Regions from separate parts of the Promicromonospora sp. NPDC023805 genome, predicted to be linked through region 1. Evidence: predicted binding sites of a transcription regulator. Region 1 holds the regulator's gene; the other holds the start of a gene.
The links. The regulator LexA, encoded in region 1, represses DNA repair genes until DNA is damaged. The targets are predictions, from matches to a motif close to TCGAACANNTGTTCGA.
Positions count from the first base shown of each region.

Region 1 (7,404 bases):
GCTACGTGCTGTCGGTGCTGCGGCCCAGGTACGGCAACGTGATCTTCGGGCTGGTCCTCGCGACGCTCTTCGTGCCGTCCGTCGTGCTCCTCGTACCGCTGTACCTGACCATCCTCGACGTGCCGATAGTCCACATCAGCCTGCTCAACACGTTCTGGGCGGTCTGGCTGCCCATGGGCGCCAGCGCGTTCAACGTGCTGCTCGTCAAACGGTTCTTCGACGGCCTCCCGCGCGAGATCTTCGAGGCCGCCCGCGTCGACGGCGCCGGACCCTTCCGGCTGCTGTGGAGCATCGTGCTGCCGATGTCGAAGCCCATCCTCGGCGTCGTCTCGGTGTTCGCCGTCATCGCCGCCTGGAAGGACTACCTCTGGCCGCTGCTGGTCCTCCCGGACCCGGCCCACCAGCCGCTCTCCGTCCGGCTGCCCGCCATCGCCCCGTACCTGGAGCTCGACGTGTTCCTCGCGGCGCTCGCGATCTCCACGGTGCTGCCGATCGCCCTCTTCCTCGCCTTCCAGCGCCTGTTCCTCAGCGGCGCCGGACTGGGCGGCGCGGTCAAGGGATAGCCCCTCGGCCGGCCGCCGGCACCTGTGGACGAGATGGGGTGCATGTCGGTGGTCCGGCCTAGGATCGAACGTGTGACCAGCCTTCCCGACGCCCCTCCCCAAACCACCAACACCCAGCGGATTCCCGAGGTCGAGGAGCTTCTCGACCTCGCCGTCGGTGAGCTGGGCGGCGGGCGCCGGGACGGCCAGCACCGCATGGCAGTGGCGGTCGGCGAGGCCATCGAGAAGGGTGAGCACCTGCTCGTCCAGGCGGGTACCGGCACCGGAAAGTCGCTCGGCTACCTGGTGCCCGCCGTCCGGCACGCGGTCGCCGCCGACAGCAAGGTCATCATCTCGACGGCGACCCTCGCCCTCCAGCGGCAGGTCATCACGCGCGACCTGCCGCTCGTGGCCAAGGCCGTGACACCGCAGCTCCCGCGCGAACCGAAGATCGCACTGCTCAAGGGCTGGCACAACTACCTCTGCGTGCACAAGATCGGCGGCGGGTACCCCGTCGACGAGCCCACCCTGTTCGACCTGCCCGGCGGCGAGGACCACCCGCGCACCGAGGAGCCCGCGGCCTCCGGGGGCGCTCGCGGACGGCGCAAGGACGACGGTGCCACGCTCGCCGACCACGTCCGCCGCCTGCACGAGTGGGCGAACGAGACGGATTCGGGCGACCGCGACGACCTCGTGCCGGGCGTTCCCGACCGGGCGTGGCGCCAGGTCTCGGTCACCGCCATGGAGTGCCTGGGCGGCAAGTGCCCGATGCTCGCCGAATGCTTCCCCGACAAGGCGCGGGCCGCCTCCCGGGAGGCCGACGTGGTGGTGACCAACCACGCGATGCTCGGCATCGCGGCCACGGGCAGCCCGGGCATCCTGCCGGAGCACGACGTCGTGGTGGTGGACGAGGCGCACGAGCTCACGGACCGGGTCACCTCCTCGGCGACCGTTGACCTGTCCATGGCCTCGGTGGAGAACGCCGCACGCCTGGCACGGCGGCATGCGGGCACCAACACCGACACCCTGGACGCCGCGGCCCAGGCGCTCGGGACGTTGCTGGTCACCGCTCCCGCCGAACGGTTCCCGAGCGGCCTGCCCGACGAGCTGCGCATGGCGGTCGGCGCGGTGCGCGACGCCGCGCGCGAGGTGCTGAGCACGCTGAAGCCCGAGGCGGGCGGCGGCAAGGGGCAGGCCCCCGCCCCGCCCGAACCCGGCCTGAAGATGGCCCAGGGCGCGATGCTGCAGCTGTTCGAGACGGCGGAACGCATGTCGTTCCAGGACACGACCGCCGACGTGCTGTGGTGCTCGCGCCCGGACAACAACTGGGGCGGGTTCGCCGACAACGTGACGCGGCTGCACGCGGCGCCGCTGCACGTTGCCGGCCTGATCCGGATGCACCTGCTGGGCGAGGCGACGGGCGTCTTCACGTCGGCCACGCTGGCGCTGGGCGGCACGTTCGACGCGGTCGCCGGCACGCTCGGCCTCAAGGGCGAGGACGCCCCGCCGTGGCACGGCCTCGACGCCGGCAGCCCGTTCGACTACCCGCGCCAGGGCATCCTGTACATCGCGCGGCATCTCCCCGCCCCGGGCCGGGAGCCGACGACGGAGGCGCAGCTCGACGAGATCGCCGAGCTGATCACCGCCGCCGGAGGCCGCACACTCGGGCTCTTCTCCTCGCGCCGTGCCGCGAACGCCGCGGCGGAGGCCATGCGTGAGCGGCTGGACTTCCCGATCCTGGCGCAGGGCGACGACCAGCTGCCCACCCTCGTGCGCGAGTTCGCCGAGGATCCCGAGGCATGCCTGTTCGGCACGTTGTCCCTGTGGCAGGGCGTCGACGTGCCGGGCCCGTCGTGTCAGCTCGTGCTCATCGACCGCATCCCGTTCCCGCGCCCCGACGACCCGGTCAAGGCGGCACGCGCCAAGGCCGTGGAGCAGGCGGGCGGCAACGGGTTCATGGCGGTGTCCGCGCAGCACGCGGCGCTGCTGCTCGCGCAGGGTGCCGGGCGTCTAGTGCGGAGCATGGACGACAGGGGAGTGGTGGCGGTCCTGGACCCGCGCCTCGCGACCGCCCGCTACGCCTCGTTCCTGACCCGCTCGATGCCGGGGTTCTGGCCGACCACCGACTCGGCGCTGGTCCGCGCCGCGCTGGCGAGGCTCGACACCTAACCTGGGGGCATGGCAGCCCTTTCGGACATCCCGGCCGCACGGTCCGCCGGAGCCCGCACCACCAAGCTCGCGGTGGTGGGCGCGGGCGCGGTGGGCTCCACGCTGGCCTTCGCCGCGCTCGCGCGGGGCTCGGCGCGGACCATCGCCCTGCATGACGTGAACCGGTCGAAGGTCGAGGCCGAGGTGCTCGACCTCCAGCACGGCCTCATGTTCACGCCCCAGGCGCAGGTGATCGGCTCGGACGACGTCGGCGTCTGCGCGGGCGCCGACGTCGTGGTCGTGACCGCTGGGGCGAAGCAGAAGCCCGGGCAGACCCGGATCGACCTCGCCGAGGGAACGATCGGGCTGATGCGTGAGATCCTGCCTGGCCTGGTCGACGTCGCGCCGGACGCCACCTACGTCATGGTGACCAACCCCGTGGACGTCGTGACCTACGCGGCGCTCAAGATCTCCGGCCTGCCGCGCGAGCGGATGTTCGGCAGCGGCACGGTGCTGGACTCCTCGCGGCTGCGCGTGGTGCTCGCCGAGCGCTGCGGCGTGGCAGTGGGGAACGTGCACGCGTACATCGCCGGAGAGCACGGCGACTCCGAGATCGCGCTGTGGAGCTCGGCGTCGATCGGCGGCGTGCCGCTGCTGGACTGGGAGCCGCTGGGCGCGAACCCGCCGCTCGACGCCGCGGTGCACCACGAGGTGGTCGACTCCGCGTACCGGATCATCTCCGGCAAGGGCGCCACCAACTACGCCGTCGGCCTGGCCGCTACCCGCATCATCGAGGCGGTGCTCAACGACGAGGGCCGGATCATGCCGGTGTCCTCGCTGCTGGAGGACTATCACGGCATCAGCGACGTCTGCTTGTCCGTGCCGTCTCTCGTGGACCGGCGGGGCGTCACGGACAACGTGCGGGTGCCGATGTCGGACGAGGAACTGGCCGGGCTGCGTGCCTCGGCGGACAGCGTGTGGGCGGTGCAGAAGCGGTTCGGCTTCTGACGAGACCGGGAAGTAGAGCGCCTGTCCGCCCTACGCACGCTCAGCGTGGCGCAAGGCGGACAGGCGCTCTACTTCGCGGTCTCGTCAGAGACTGCGCAGCACCGCGACGACGCGGCCCAGGATCTGCGCCTGGTCACCCGGGATGGGCTCGTAGGCAGGGTTCTGCGGCAGCAGGAAGACGTGACCGTCGGTCTGCTTGAACGTCTTGACCGTGGCCTCGCCGTCGATCATGGCGGCGACGATCTCGCCCTGCTCCGCGACGTTCTGCTGCCGCACGACCACCCAGTCCCCGTCGCAGATCGCGGCGTCGACCATCGAGTCACCGGCGACCTTGAGGAGGAACAGCTCGCCGTCACCCACCAGCTGGCGGGGGAGCGGGAACACGTCCTCGACGACCTGCTCGGCAAGGATGGGGCCACCGGCCGCGATACGGCCGACGAGCGGCACGTACGACGGCGGCGGGGCGCTGGCGTCGTCGGGCACCGAGCCGCCCCAGTGGACCTGGCCGCTACGGCGCGGCTCGGGCCAGTGGATCTCGCCGCGGTTCGGCTTGTCGACCTGCTCGGCCATCGGCTCCACGAGCTCCATGGCGCGCGGCCGGTTGGGGTCGCGGCGCAGGAAGCCCTTCTTCTCGAGCATCTGGAGCTGGTGCTTGACGCTCGACGGGCTGGCCAACCCGACGGCCTCGCCGATCTCGCGCATCGACGGCGGATAGCCCCGCGTCTCGAACGACTGCCGAATCGTGTCCAGCACGAGGCGCTGCCGTTCGGTGAGGCGGTCAGTCGGCGAGATCGTGTGCACGTCAGCGACCGCCTTGTCGGCTGGCGTGTCCAGCGTGGCGACGCCGGAAAGTGCCGTGTCGACGGCTCTCGTGTCGCTGGTCCCGTCCCGTCCCGTCATGCCCGTGCCCCTCCCGTTCCGACAAATGTTCTCCTGTGCGCTACCCACTCTAGGTCACAAACGCGCTCGGCTCAAACGAATGTTCGAGCGTGTCTCGACATGGACGGTGTCCCGTGCTACACAATGGTACGGGCGTTCGACGAACGCTTGTATGAACGACAGAAGCTCTGCACACTTCGAGGAGGGGCCATGGGGGACGTGATTCCGCTGCGGCAGTACACCCCGACGTATGAACAGGCGTATGTGCCGTCGTACGGCAGGGGGTATGCACCGGCGGCCGGACTGGCCGCGGTCCGTGCGTACACCCCACCGGAGGCGCGCACGCTCGCCGACCGGCTGGGCCTGGCCGGCCTGCGGCTCACGCGGCGCGGCCGCGTCGTCCTCGTGCTGCTGGCCATGCTCCTGCTCGCTCCGATGGTCACGTGGGGGGCGACGGCGGTCGCGAGCTCCCCGGGGGAGCCCACCGAGGTCCGGGTGCATGCGGTGCAGCCGGGAGAGACGCTCTGGGGCTTCGCCCAGGAGGTCGCGAGGCCCGGCGAGGACGTCCGGCACGCGGTCGGCAGGCTGCAGGAGCTGAACGAGATGTCGACCGGGACCTTGCGCGTCGGGGAGCTGTTGCTCCTACCCAAGGAGTGACCGAAGGCCTCGATTCGCGGACGAATGTTGCGGCTATGTTGCAAGGGGGTGGTTTGCCCGCTTACGGTCGGGGCGCGACCGGAGGCCTCCGGTCGATGGTCGACCACGCAGGAGTGAGCATGCACTGCCCGTTCTGTCGCCACGCCGACTCGCGCGTGGTGGACTCGCGGACTGCCGACGACGGCCTGTCGATCCGGCGCCGACGGCAGTGCCCGAACTGCAACCGACGGTTCACCACCGTGGAGACCGCGAGCCTTTCCGTGGTCAAGCGCTCCGGCGCCACAGAGCCGTTCAGCCGCGACAAGGTCGCCGCGGGTGTGCGCAAGGCGTGCCAGGGGCGCCCCGTGAGCGACGACGACCTGGCGATCCTCGCCCAGCGCGTCGAGGAGACCCTGCGGAGCAACGGCAGCGCGGAGATCGACGCGTACGAGGTGGGCCTCGCCATCCTCGGCCCGCTCCGCGAGCTCGACGAGGTGGCCTACCTCCGGTTCGCGAGCGTCTACCAGGCGTTCGACTCGCTCGAGGACTTCGAGAGCGCGATCACCTCGCTCCGTGCGGAGCGCGCCGAGCGGGCGGCAGCTCAGGCGTAGGGAGTCCGGGCGGCCCGGCGCGCCGTCGTCGGGCGCGCTAGCCTGGGTGGAATCCAAAAATGTTGGCACCTGCCTGTGCCGTGGTGCAGGCTGGGGCCGACGACGGACCCGATCGAGGGACCCCCGGAACAAGAGGAGGTGATCGGTGTGACGGACGAGAAGCCCAATGCCGAGGCGGCCGAGACCAAGGGCGCTGAAGAGCCCAAGGTCGCGACAGCGCCGAGCACGGACGCGAAGGCGAAGTTCAAGGAAGCTCTGGACCGCAAGAATGCGGCTCGGAGCCGGACCTCCGCGGGCGATGTGAACACTGGTGCGGTGCACGGCTCGGAGACGACCGGCCCAGTCCAAAAGATGTTCCGCCGCAAGTCCGGCTGATCCTCGGTGGTGGAGGCCGCTGACCTGGTGAACAACCGGGTCAGCGGCCTTTGTCGTACCCGTGCGGTCGGGCCTGTGTAGCGATCCGTACCCGCTAGCCGGCCCTCATGCGTCTGGTGTCGTAGGCCCAGATCGCGATCTCGACGCGGTTGCGGGCGCCGAGCTTGGTCAGCAACGACGCGACGTGGGTCTTGACCGTGCTCAGGCCGACGAAGAGCTCGGTGGCGATCTCGGCGTTGGTCCGGCCCCGTGCGACCAGCGCGAGCACCTCCTCCTCGCGCTCGGTGAGGGGGTCGGTGGGCTGGACCGGCACCGCGGGCGCCTGGTCGGCGAGGGTCGCCAGCAGCCGGCGGGTGACGTTGGGGGCGATCAGCGCGTCCCCGTCTGCCGCCGCGTGGATGGCCTGCACGAGGAGCTCCGGCCCGGCGTCCTTGAGCAGGAAGCCGCGGGCGCCGGCGCGCAGGGCGCCGAGGACGTACTCGTCGAGGTCGAAGGTGGTGATCACGACGACCGCCATCGGGTCCGTCACCCCTGGCCCGGCCAGACGCCGCGTCACCTCGACGCCGTCGAGCCCGGGCATCCGGATGTCGACGAGTACAACATCGGGACGCAGCCGGGTCGCCAGGTCGAGCGCTGCGATCCCGTCTGCTGCCTCCCCCACGACCTCGAGGTCGGGTTGCGCGCCGAGGATCATCACCAGCCCGGCCCGGACCAGGTCCTGGTCGTCGGCCACGACCACACGGATGCTCATGGCAGCGCCACCACCGGCAGTACGGCCTCGACGACCCAGCCACCCGCGGGCCCCGGCCCCGCGGAGAGCGATCCGCCGAGGAGCTGGGCGCGTTCGGCCATGCCCAGCAGGCCGAACCCAGGAGCCGGGGCCGGCCCCGGCTCGGTCCGTCCGTCGTCGCTGACACGGAGCCTGACGGCGTCGTGCTCCCGGCGTACGTCGATCCCGACGAGGGTCGCGCCCCGGGCGTGCCGTAACGCGTTGGTCAGCGACTCCTGCGCGAGCCGGTAGAGCGCGGCGTCCACGGATCCCGCCAGTCCGGCCAGCGAACCGTGCAGCGAGACCTCGACGGTGGGCGTCGCGTCGCCGCGCGCCAGGGCAGGCAGGTCCGCGACACCCGGCTGCGGTGCGTAGGCGGCGGCTTCCTCCTCACGCAGCACCCGCACCATGGATCTCATCTCCGCCAGGGTGCGCG
Region 1 is NZ_JBFAAH010000006.1:22,300-29,703, forward strand. It holds gene AB0F70_RS08420 (carbohydrate ABC transporter permease) at 1-563, shown strand, start outside; gene AB0F70_RS08425 (ATP-dependent DNA helicase) at 636-2,711, shown strand; gene AB0F70_RS08430 (L-lactate dehydrogenase) at 2,721-3,698, shown strand; gene lexA (transcriptional repressor LexA) at 3,783-4,532, opposite strand; gene AB0F70_RS08440 (LysM peptidoglycan-binding domain-containing protein) at 4,788-5,234, shown strand; gene nrdR (transcriptional regulator NrdR) at 5,354-5,824, shown strand; gene AB0F70_RS08450 (DUF5302 domain-containing protein) at 5,972-6,199, shown strand; gene AB0F70_RS08455 (response regulator transcription factor) at 6,294-6,950, opposite strand; gene AB0F70_RS08460 (sensor histidine kinase) at 6,947-7,404, opposite strand, start outside.

Region 2 (7,404 bases), on a different contig from region 1:
CTCGACCCGCTCCCCGCGCCGAACAGCCTGCTGGAGTCGATGCCGCTCGGCACCGCCCGCAGCGACCTCGTCACGACGTCCCGCCGCGAGGTGCGTGACGTCCTGACCGGTGACGACGACCGCCTGCTGACGATCGTCGGCCCGTGCTCCGTGCACGACCCGGTCGCCGCGCTCGACTACGCGGCCCGGCTCGCCACGCTCCGGCGCGAGCTGTCCGACGACCTGGTCGTCGTCATGCGGGTGTACTTCGAGAAGCCGCGCACCACTGTCGGGTGGAAGGGCCTCATCAACGACCCGCACCTGGACGGCTCGCACGACGTGCGGCACGGCCTGAACCTCGCCCGCGAGGTACTGCTCGGTGTGCTCGACGCCGGCGTCCCGGCCGGGGCCGAGTTCCTCGAGCCGACCAGCCCTCAGTACATCGCCGACGCCGTGACCTGGGGCGCCATCGGTGCCCGCAACGTCGAGTCGCAGGTGCACCGGCAGCTCGCCTCGGGCCTGTCGATGCCTGTCGGGTTCAAGAACGCGACGGACGGCGACGTCCAGATCGCCGTGGACGGCTGCATCACCGCCGCGAGCGAGCACACGTTCTTCGGGGCCGACGGCCAGGGCCGTGCCGCCGCCGTCGAGACCACTGGAAACCCGGACTGCCACGTGATCCTGCGTGGCGGGCGCTCGGGCCCCAACTACTCGACCGAGGACGTCGCCGCCGCACTGCGCGTGGCGCGCACCTCCGGGCTGGGCGGCCCCGTCGAGAACGGCGTGATCGTGGACGCGAGCCACGGCAACTCGGGCAAGGACCACGTGCGTCAGGCGAGCGTCGTGCACGAGATCGCCAACCGCGTCGCCGACGGCGAGCGGGGCATCACCGGTCTCATGATGGAGAGCTTCATCGAGGCCGGCGCGCAGAAGCCCGCCCCGCTGTCCGAGCTCGTCTACGGCCAGTCGGTCACGGACAAGTGCATGGACTGGGACACCACGGAGGACCTCCTCCGTGAGCTGGCGAAGGCCGTCCGCGAGCGTCGCGGCTGAGGCTGGGTACTTCTGCTGGTCGAGCTTGCGAAGATCCGTCTCAGCAAGCTCGACCAGCGAGGTCAGCCCGCCGCCTGCGTGAAGCGGCCGACCAGCAGCTCCAGCCGGTGGTCGCGCGCCTCGAGAGGTAGGCGGCCGCTGCGTTCGAGCATGGCGAGGCCGTGCAGGCCGGCCCAGAAGGTCTCGGTGAGGATGCCGGGATCGTCGTCCCCGGCGAGCGGCCGGACTGCCTGGAGCAGCTCCTCGAAGCCGTCGCGGAGATAGGCCGGTCCGTCCGGGCTCGCGAACGTCAGGTCGACGGCATGCGTGAACATCGCGTCGTAGAGCGCGGGCCGCTGCTGGGCGAAGTGGGTGTAGGCCGCCGCGACGGCGGCGAGGGCCTCGCGTGTTCCTCGGGCCGCGGTCCGGGCGGCGCGCACCTCGACCGCCAGCTCCTCGAATCCCTGGACGGCGACCGCCGTCATGATGGCGCCCTTGCCCTTGAAGTGGCTGTACAGCACCGGCTGGCTGTACTCGATCTCGGCGGCGAGCCGTCGAGTGGTGACTGCCTCCCACCCTTCGGCCTCGGCCAGTTCCCGGGCAGCGGTGACGATCAGCTGTTCGCGCTGCGCCCGCTCGCGCTCACGGCGCGTCTCAATCGTCATACGCACATCCTAGCGCTGCTAGGCAATCTGCTATCGCTCTGCTAGCGTTGCTACATCACCTATCAGCGCTAGCAAGGAGTAATCATGACCGTTGTTGCCTACAGCCTGGCCGTGGTCCTGAACCTGTTCATCCTGTTCATCGGGGTGCGGTTCCTGCTCCAGCCCTTCCCTGCCGCCGCCGGGTACGGCGTCCCCGCGACGCAGGACCGGGCCTACCTCGAGATCAAGGGGCTACGCGACGCCACCTTCGGCATCGTGGGTCTCGTGCTGCTTGCCTTCGCGGGTGCGCAGGCGGAGGCCTGGTTCATGCTCGCCGTGGCGATAGCCCCGCTCGGCGACACGGTGATCGTGCTCCGCCACGGCGGGAGCAAAGCCGTCGCGTTCGGGATCCACTTCGCCACGGCCGTGGTCGTGCTCGTGAGCGCCGGGCTGTTGTTCGCGGTCTGACGGCAGTGGTCCTCAGCCGACGAATCCCTCCAGCTCGGCCGTCGACACCTTCTTCCGGGACCTGATCAGTTCCTCCACACGCCCCATCTGTTCCCACACGTTCACCGCCATGCCTGCCACCACCTGCCCGTCGACGCGCCAGAACGCCACGAACTCTCGTGCGCCGGCGTCGCCGGAGACCACAACATCGTCGTAGCCGGCCTCGACGTCCACCCAGCCGGTGTACTCCATGCCGACGTCGTACTGGTCGCTGTAGAAGTAGGGCAGCTTGTCGTACTGGTCGCGAGCTCCGAGCATGGCCCGGCCCGCATGTGCGCCGGTCCTCTGGGCGGTGGCCCAGTGCTCCACCCGGAGCGGGCGCCCGTAGAGGGGCGACGGAATGCTGGCGACGTCACCTCCGGCGAACACGTCAGGGTGTGACGTCGCCAGCGTGCCGTCCACGACGACGCCTCCGCCCTGCGCGGCGGGCCGGAGGTCCAGGCCCGCAACCTCAGCGAGCCCGACGTTCGGCGTGGCGCCCACGCCGATCACCACGACATCGGCTCCGACATGCCTTCCGTCCGACAGGTCGACGCCGGTGACGCGGCCGTCAGCGCCGTGGATCCGCGTGACGGAGGCGTTGCGGAGCAGGTGTACCTCGTGCTCGGCGTGCACACCCGCGTAGAAGTCGCTCATCTCGCGCCCGAGCACCCGTCCGAGGGGGTGGGAACCCCGGCCGACCACAGTGACGTCCAGGCCAAGGGACCGCGCCGATGCGGCCACCTCGAGCCCGATCCACCCGTCGCCGATCACGACGAGGCGGCCCACACCCTCGAGCGACGCCTCGAGCAGCGTGCTGGAGATGCGGTCCGAGTCGTCGATGGTGCGGAGGTAGTGCACTCCGGCGAGGTCTGCGCCGGGCAGGCCAAGTGCCCGCGGCGTGGACCCGGGGGCGAGGAGCGCCTTCGCGAAGGCGAGCGTGCTGCCGTCGGACAGAGTCAGGGTGTGTCCGGCCGCGTCCAGCCCGACCACCATCTCGTTAACTTGGATGGTGACGTCGTGCTCGGTGTACCAGGCCTCGTTCAGCGGGAAGACGACGTCTCGCTCCGACTCGCCGCGCAGGTAGTCCTTGCTCAGCGGCGGGCGCTCGTACGGGTGGTGAGGTTCGGCCGTGACGACCACCAGGTCGCCGTCGTAACCACCGGTGCGGAGCGCTTCTGCGGCGCGAGCTGTGGTCAGCCCGCCACCGACGAGGACGTACGGATCCATCGGTTGCCTCCCGTGCTGGGTTGGTCCCAAGTCTTGCACCAGCGCCCCACGGCGGCCGGTTCAGCGGATATGCGCCCAGGCGAGGTCGGCCCGGGGTCGTCGGCTCGAGGCCCTCCGCCGTCTCCGCGGACGATAGGCGATCGTCCCGCTGTGCCGCGGCGCAGAGCATCCGATGCTGTATCGGCTGCGTGGAACGCGACCGTCGCGGGGGCCCGTCACGCCTACTGCGGGAGCCCAGGCCGGGGGCGTCTCCCGGAGGGGTTCGGGTGGTTCGGGCGCGACGAACGTGTAGCTGTGCCCTGTGGGCGTGGCGGTCTCGACGGCTTGGCGGCCGTCGCTCTCGGTGGTGGACTGTGTCCAGCCCGGCGACTGCTTGGCATGGTTGCAGCGCACGCACAGCCCTTGCCCGTTGTCGAGGCTCGTCGGCCCGCCTTCGGCGTACGGGGTGACGTGGTCGATGTGCCGAACCTGGGCGTCGCACCACGGTGTGGCGCAGACGCCTTGCTCCCGAGCGCGCAGCAGATCAGCCATGCCCTGGGGGTGGAACCTCGCCTTCGACGTCGAGGCCACCAGTCGCCCGCCCGGAGCGACGTAGATCGTGCGCAGCCACGCGGCGTCGGCGTCGATGCCCTGCGCGACCAGGTTCCGCGCCACAGGCCCAGGGACGACACCCGCGCCCGCGGGCATGCCCTCGATGACGACACCTGGCCGGTCGCCGCCGGCGAGCAGGGTCTGGTCGGAGACCAAGAGGTTGATCGTGACCGGGACGTCGTCGGCATGGCCTGGCTCGCGGCCGGTGACACGCTCGATCAACGTGTCGGCCATGAGCTGTCCGGTCCCGCGCTCGTCACCCGCGGCCTTTGCCGCCTCCGCGTGCTTCTTGAGCTGGGCGTAGGCCTGCACTCCCTGCTGCATCGGCACGAGGGCGGTCAGATACACCATCAGGTCCGGCGCCGGCCGTACCGAGACGCACCGCTCGGCGACGGCCTTCGCCCTGCGCTTCACGCACGCATGCACGTCCAGCTCCCCGGCGAGCTCCTTCACCCGCGCGATCAGCCGCCGGGTGCCCGTCCGCGCCAGAGTGGGCAGGTTCGCCGGCCCGCAGATCTGCTCGTCGATCTGGGCGCGGTGCTCCGCCGTCAGATGTGAGGTCTCCCGGACCAGGAGTGTCGCCCGCCACTGCGACAGGATGCCGATGCGGAGGGCACGGAATGTGTGCGGCATGCCGGTCAGCCACACCCGGGCGGTGCTCAGGAAAGCCCCTCCGGCGTGCGGGCTCTGCTGTATCGCAGCCCCTACCTGGTTCGGCACGGCACGGCCTCGCCGGTCGGCACGGATCCCTTGCTCGGCCTCGGCCGCCTTTGTCGACTCCTCCAGCGCCACGGCCAGCTGCGCCTGAGCGGCGGTCGCGGTGTTCTTGAGGGCCTCGAGCTCGCCGAGCAGGTCTACCCACCCCGCTGTGTCGGACGCGCCTGGAAGGATCATGCCCGCCAGCCGCTCACGCATCGCCCGGACGTCCGGCGGTCGAAGCGCGGCGCCGCCCACACCGAACGACGCCGACGGAGGTGGGCCGTCCTGTGTCCGTTGTGCTGGCTCAGTGGTGCGCTTCATCGCATCAAAGTATCCGACAAGTGTTCGATGCGCGCGCCGAGCGGGCGTCGTCTGCTGACGGCAGAACCGGACGCCGGTTCGATCGTCCGCCCCTGCCGGGCGGCTTGACATGAACGCGGAGGGCTGATTGTATCTATGTACCAGTACATAGATACGTGAGGTGATGTCATGTTCGAGACGTATGGTCTGCCGGCGCTGATCGCCGGTCTGGTCGGTCTGGCCGGCCTCGTCCTGCTCCTTGTGCCGCCTTCGCAGCATGCTGTGCGGTCGTGGCTGAGCGTCCTGGGCGGAGGGGGCGCGGACGAGACGGTCGTGGCAGTGCGGGGTGCCGTGCTGCGGATGAGCTACGTCGGAGCAGGGGTCTTCGTCCTTGTGACCGTCCTCGGGCTCTTCGCGCAGTTCCGGGCGACTTCTGCTGCGATAGCGCTCGCGCTCGCAACCGTCGTGGCTGCCGGTGTGCGCGTCGAGAGCGGAACCCGCCGTCGAGCCGACATCACAGCGCACGGCGTTCCCGATGCCGGCGCCTCTCGGCTGCTGATCGCGGCCACTGGGCTGGCTGTGGTCGTCTTCGCCCTAGGGATCCTGCTCGCCGTGCTTGAGGCAGGGCCCGGCGGTCCCGGCTCGTCGAGCTGGTTCCCCGAGTCCAGCTCGGTGCTCCCCGCTGTGGAGTACTACACGATGCCCACGGTCGCAGCGGCAGCTGTCCTGGTCACCGTCATCACGTGGCTGGCGTATCGCCGAGTACTCCGTCGCCAGTCACTGGCGGGCGTGGACAGCAATGTGGATCACGCGCTGCGTCGGGCCAGCATTCGCCGCATCTCGGTGGGTGCTCTCAGCTGCCAGATCCTCCTGTTGTCGACGATGGTCATGGCGACACCGCTCCTGGCCCGAACCATCGTGCCTGACGGCAGCGGCGGGACCCCGAGCCAGGTTGATGCGCAGGCGGTTACTGCAGCCAGCGGGGTAGCTCTGGCGCTCGTGATCCTGGGTCTGGTGATTGCAGCTGCCGCTCTGGCTGCCCCCTTCTGGGCCGCTGCAGCGCGTCAAGCTCGGCTCATCAAGGCGGGCGTGTGACCGATGGAGATTCAAGTCGACACGGGCAGCCCGGTGCCTCACTACGAACAAATCCGTGCGCAGGTCACCCGGTTGGTACTGACCGGAGCGCTTCCGCAAGGAACACGGTTACCCCCCATCCGTCAGCTCGCCGGTCACCTCGGACTGTCCAACGGGGCCGTCGCTCGGGCATATCGGGAACTTGAGCGGGAGGGGACGGTCCTCACTGCCGGCAAGAAGGGGACCACCATCGCACCGATCGACCAAGCCGACGGGGCGACCGCTCGCGACAAGGACAGACGGCAGGCGCTGACCGACGCGGCAGGTACATACGCCATCACCGCATACCGTCTTGGCTACACGCTCGACGCGGCGGTCGCCGTGCTCGCAAAAGCCATGGCTTCCGAAGCGGAGGAGCAACGCACATGAGTCGGGACCAAAGGTTCTACCCAACGGCGGCACTCGTCGTCCGGGCGCAGCTGGCGGCGGCGAGTCAGGTGCAGCTGGTCCCTCAGACAGTCCCTCGCCCCAAGGCATGCCACTACCTCTAGGCGACAGAAAGGCCCTCCGACCGAGCATTTCTGCTGGTCGGAGGGCCTTTCGCATGGTCGGGGTGACAGGATTTGAACCTGCGACCTCTTCGTCCCGAACGAAGCGCGCTACCAAGCTGCGCCACACCCCGATGAATACACCGCACGACAGGCACGAAGCCTTTCCGCGGGAGCCTGCTCAGAATAGCCGACGCAGGGCCCGGAACGGAAACCGAATCCGGAGTGGGTCCGATCACGCCCGTTCCAGGCCGCTGCGGAGGAGCTATGCCAGCTCGACGACGAGCTCCAGCTCGACCGGAGAGTCCAGCGGAAGCACTGCCACGCCCACGGCGGAGCGGGCGTGCACACCGGCGTCACCGAAGATCTCGCCGAGCACCGAGCTGGCGCCGTTGATGACCGCCGGCTGACCGGTGAACGACGGATCGCTCGCGACGAATCCGACGACCTTCACGATCCGTGAGACCGCATCGAGCGAGCCCGTGACCGACCGGACCGCGGCGAGCGCGTTGAGCGCACAGGTGCGCGCATAGGCGGCGGCTTCGTCGGCGGAGACCAGGCCCTCGCCCTCGCCGACCTTGCCGGTCGCGGGCAGCTTGCCCTCGACGAAGGGCAGCTGGCCGGACGTGTAGATGTAGTTGCCGGTCTGCACCGCCGGGACGTACGCCGCGACCGGAGCCGCTACCTCGGGGAGCGTGATGCCCAGCTCGGCGAGGCGCTTCTCAAAGCTCATGCGTCACCGCCGGGCCGCTTCAGGTAGGCGACGAGACCGGTGCCGTCGGGTCCGGGGACCACCTGCACGAGCTCCCAGCCGTCCGAGC
Region 2 is NZ_JBFAAH010000017.1:21,980-29,383, forward strand. It holds gene AB0F70_RS17185 (3-deoxy-7-phosphoheptulonate synthase) at 1-1,032, shown strand, start outside; gene AB0F70_RS17190 (TetR/AcrR family transcriptional regulator) at 1,095-1,676, opposite strand; gene AB0F70_RS17195 (DUF4267 domain-containing protein) at 1,761-2,123, shown strand; gene AB0F70_RS17200 (FAD/NAD(P)-binding oxidoreductase) at 2,136-3,371, opposite strand; gene AB0F70_RS17205 (HNH endonuclease signature motif containing protein) at 3,432-4,877, opposite strand; gene AB0F70_RS17210 (hypothetical protein) at 5,151-6,056, shown strand; gene AB0F70_RS17215 (GntR family transcriptional regulator) at 6,060-6,464, shown strand; tRNA gene AB0F70_RS17220 (tRNA-Pro) at 6,641-6,717, opposite strand; gene AB0F70_RS17225 (RidA family protein) at 6,849-7,316, opposite strand; gene AB0F70_RS17230 (DUF4177 domain-containing protein) at 7,313-7,404, opposite strand, start outside.
Region 2: a site for LexA is predicted at 4,995-5,010, ahead of AB0F70_RS17205 (HNH endonuclease signature motif containing protein). Genes of this name have one in related genera too.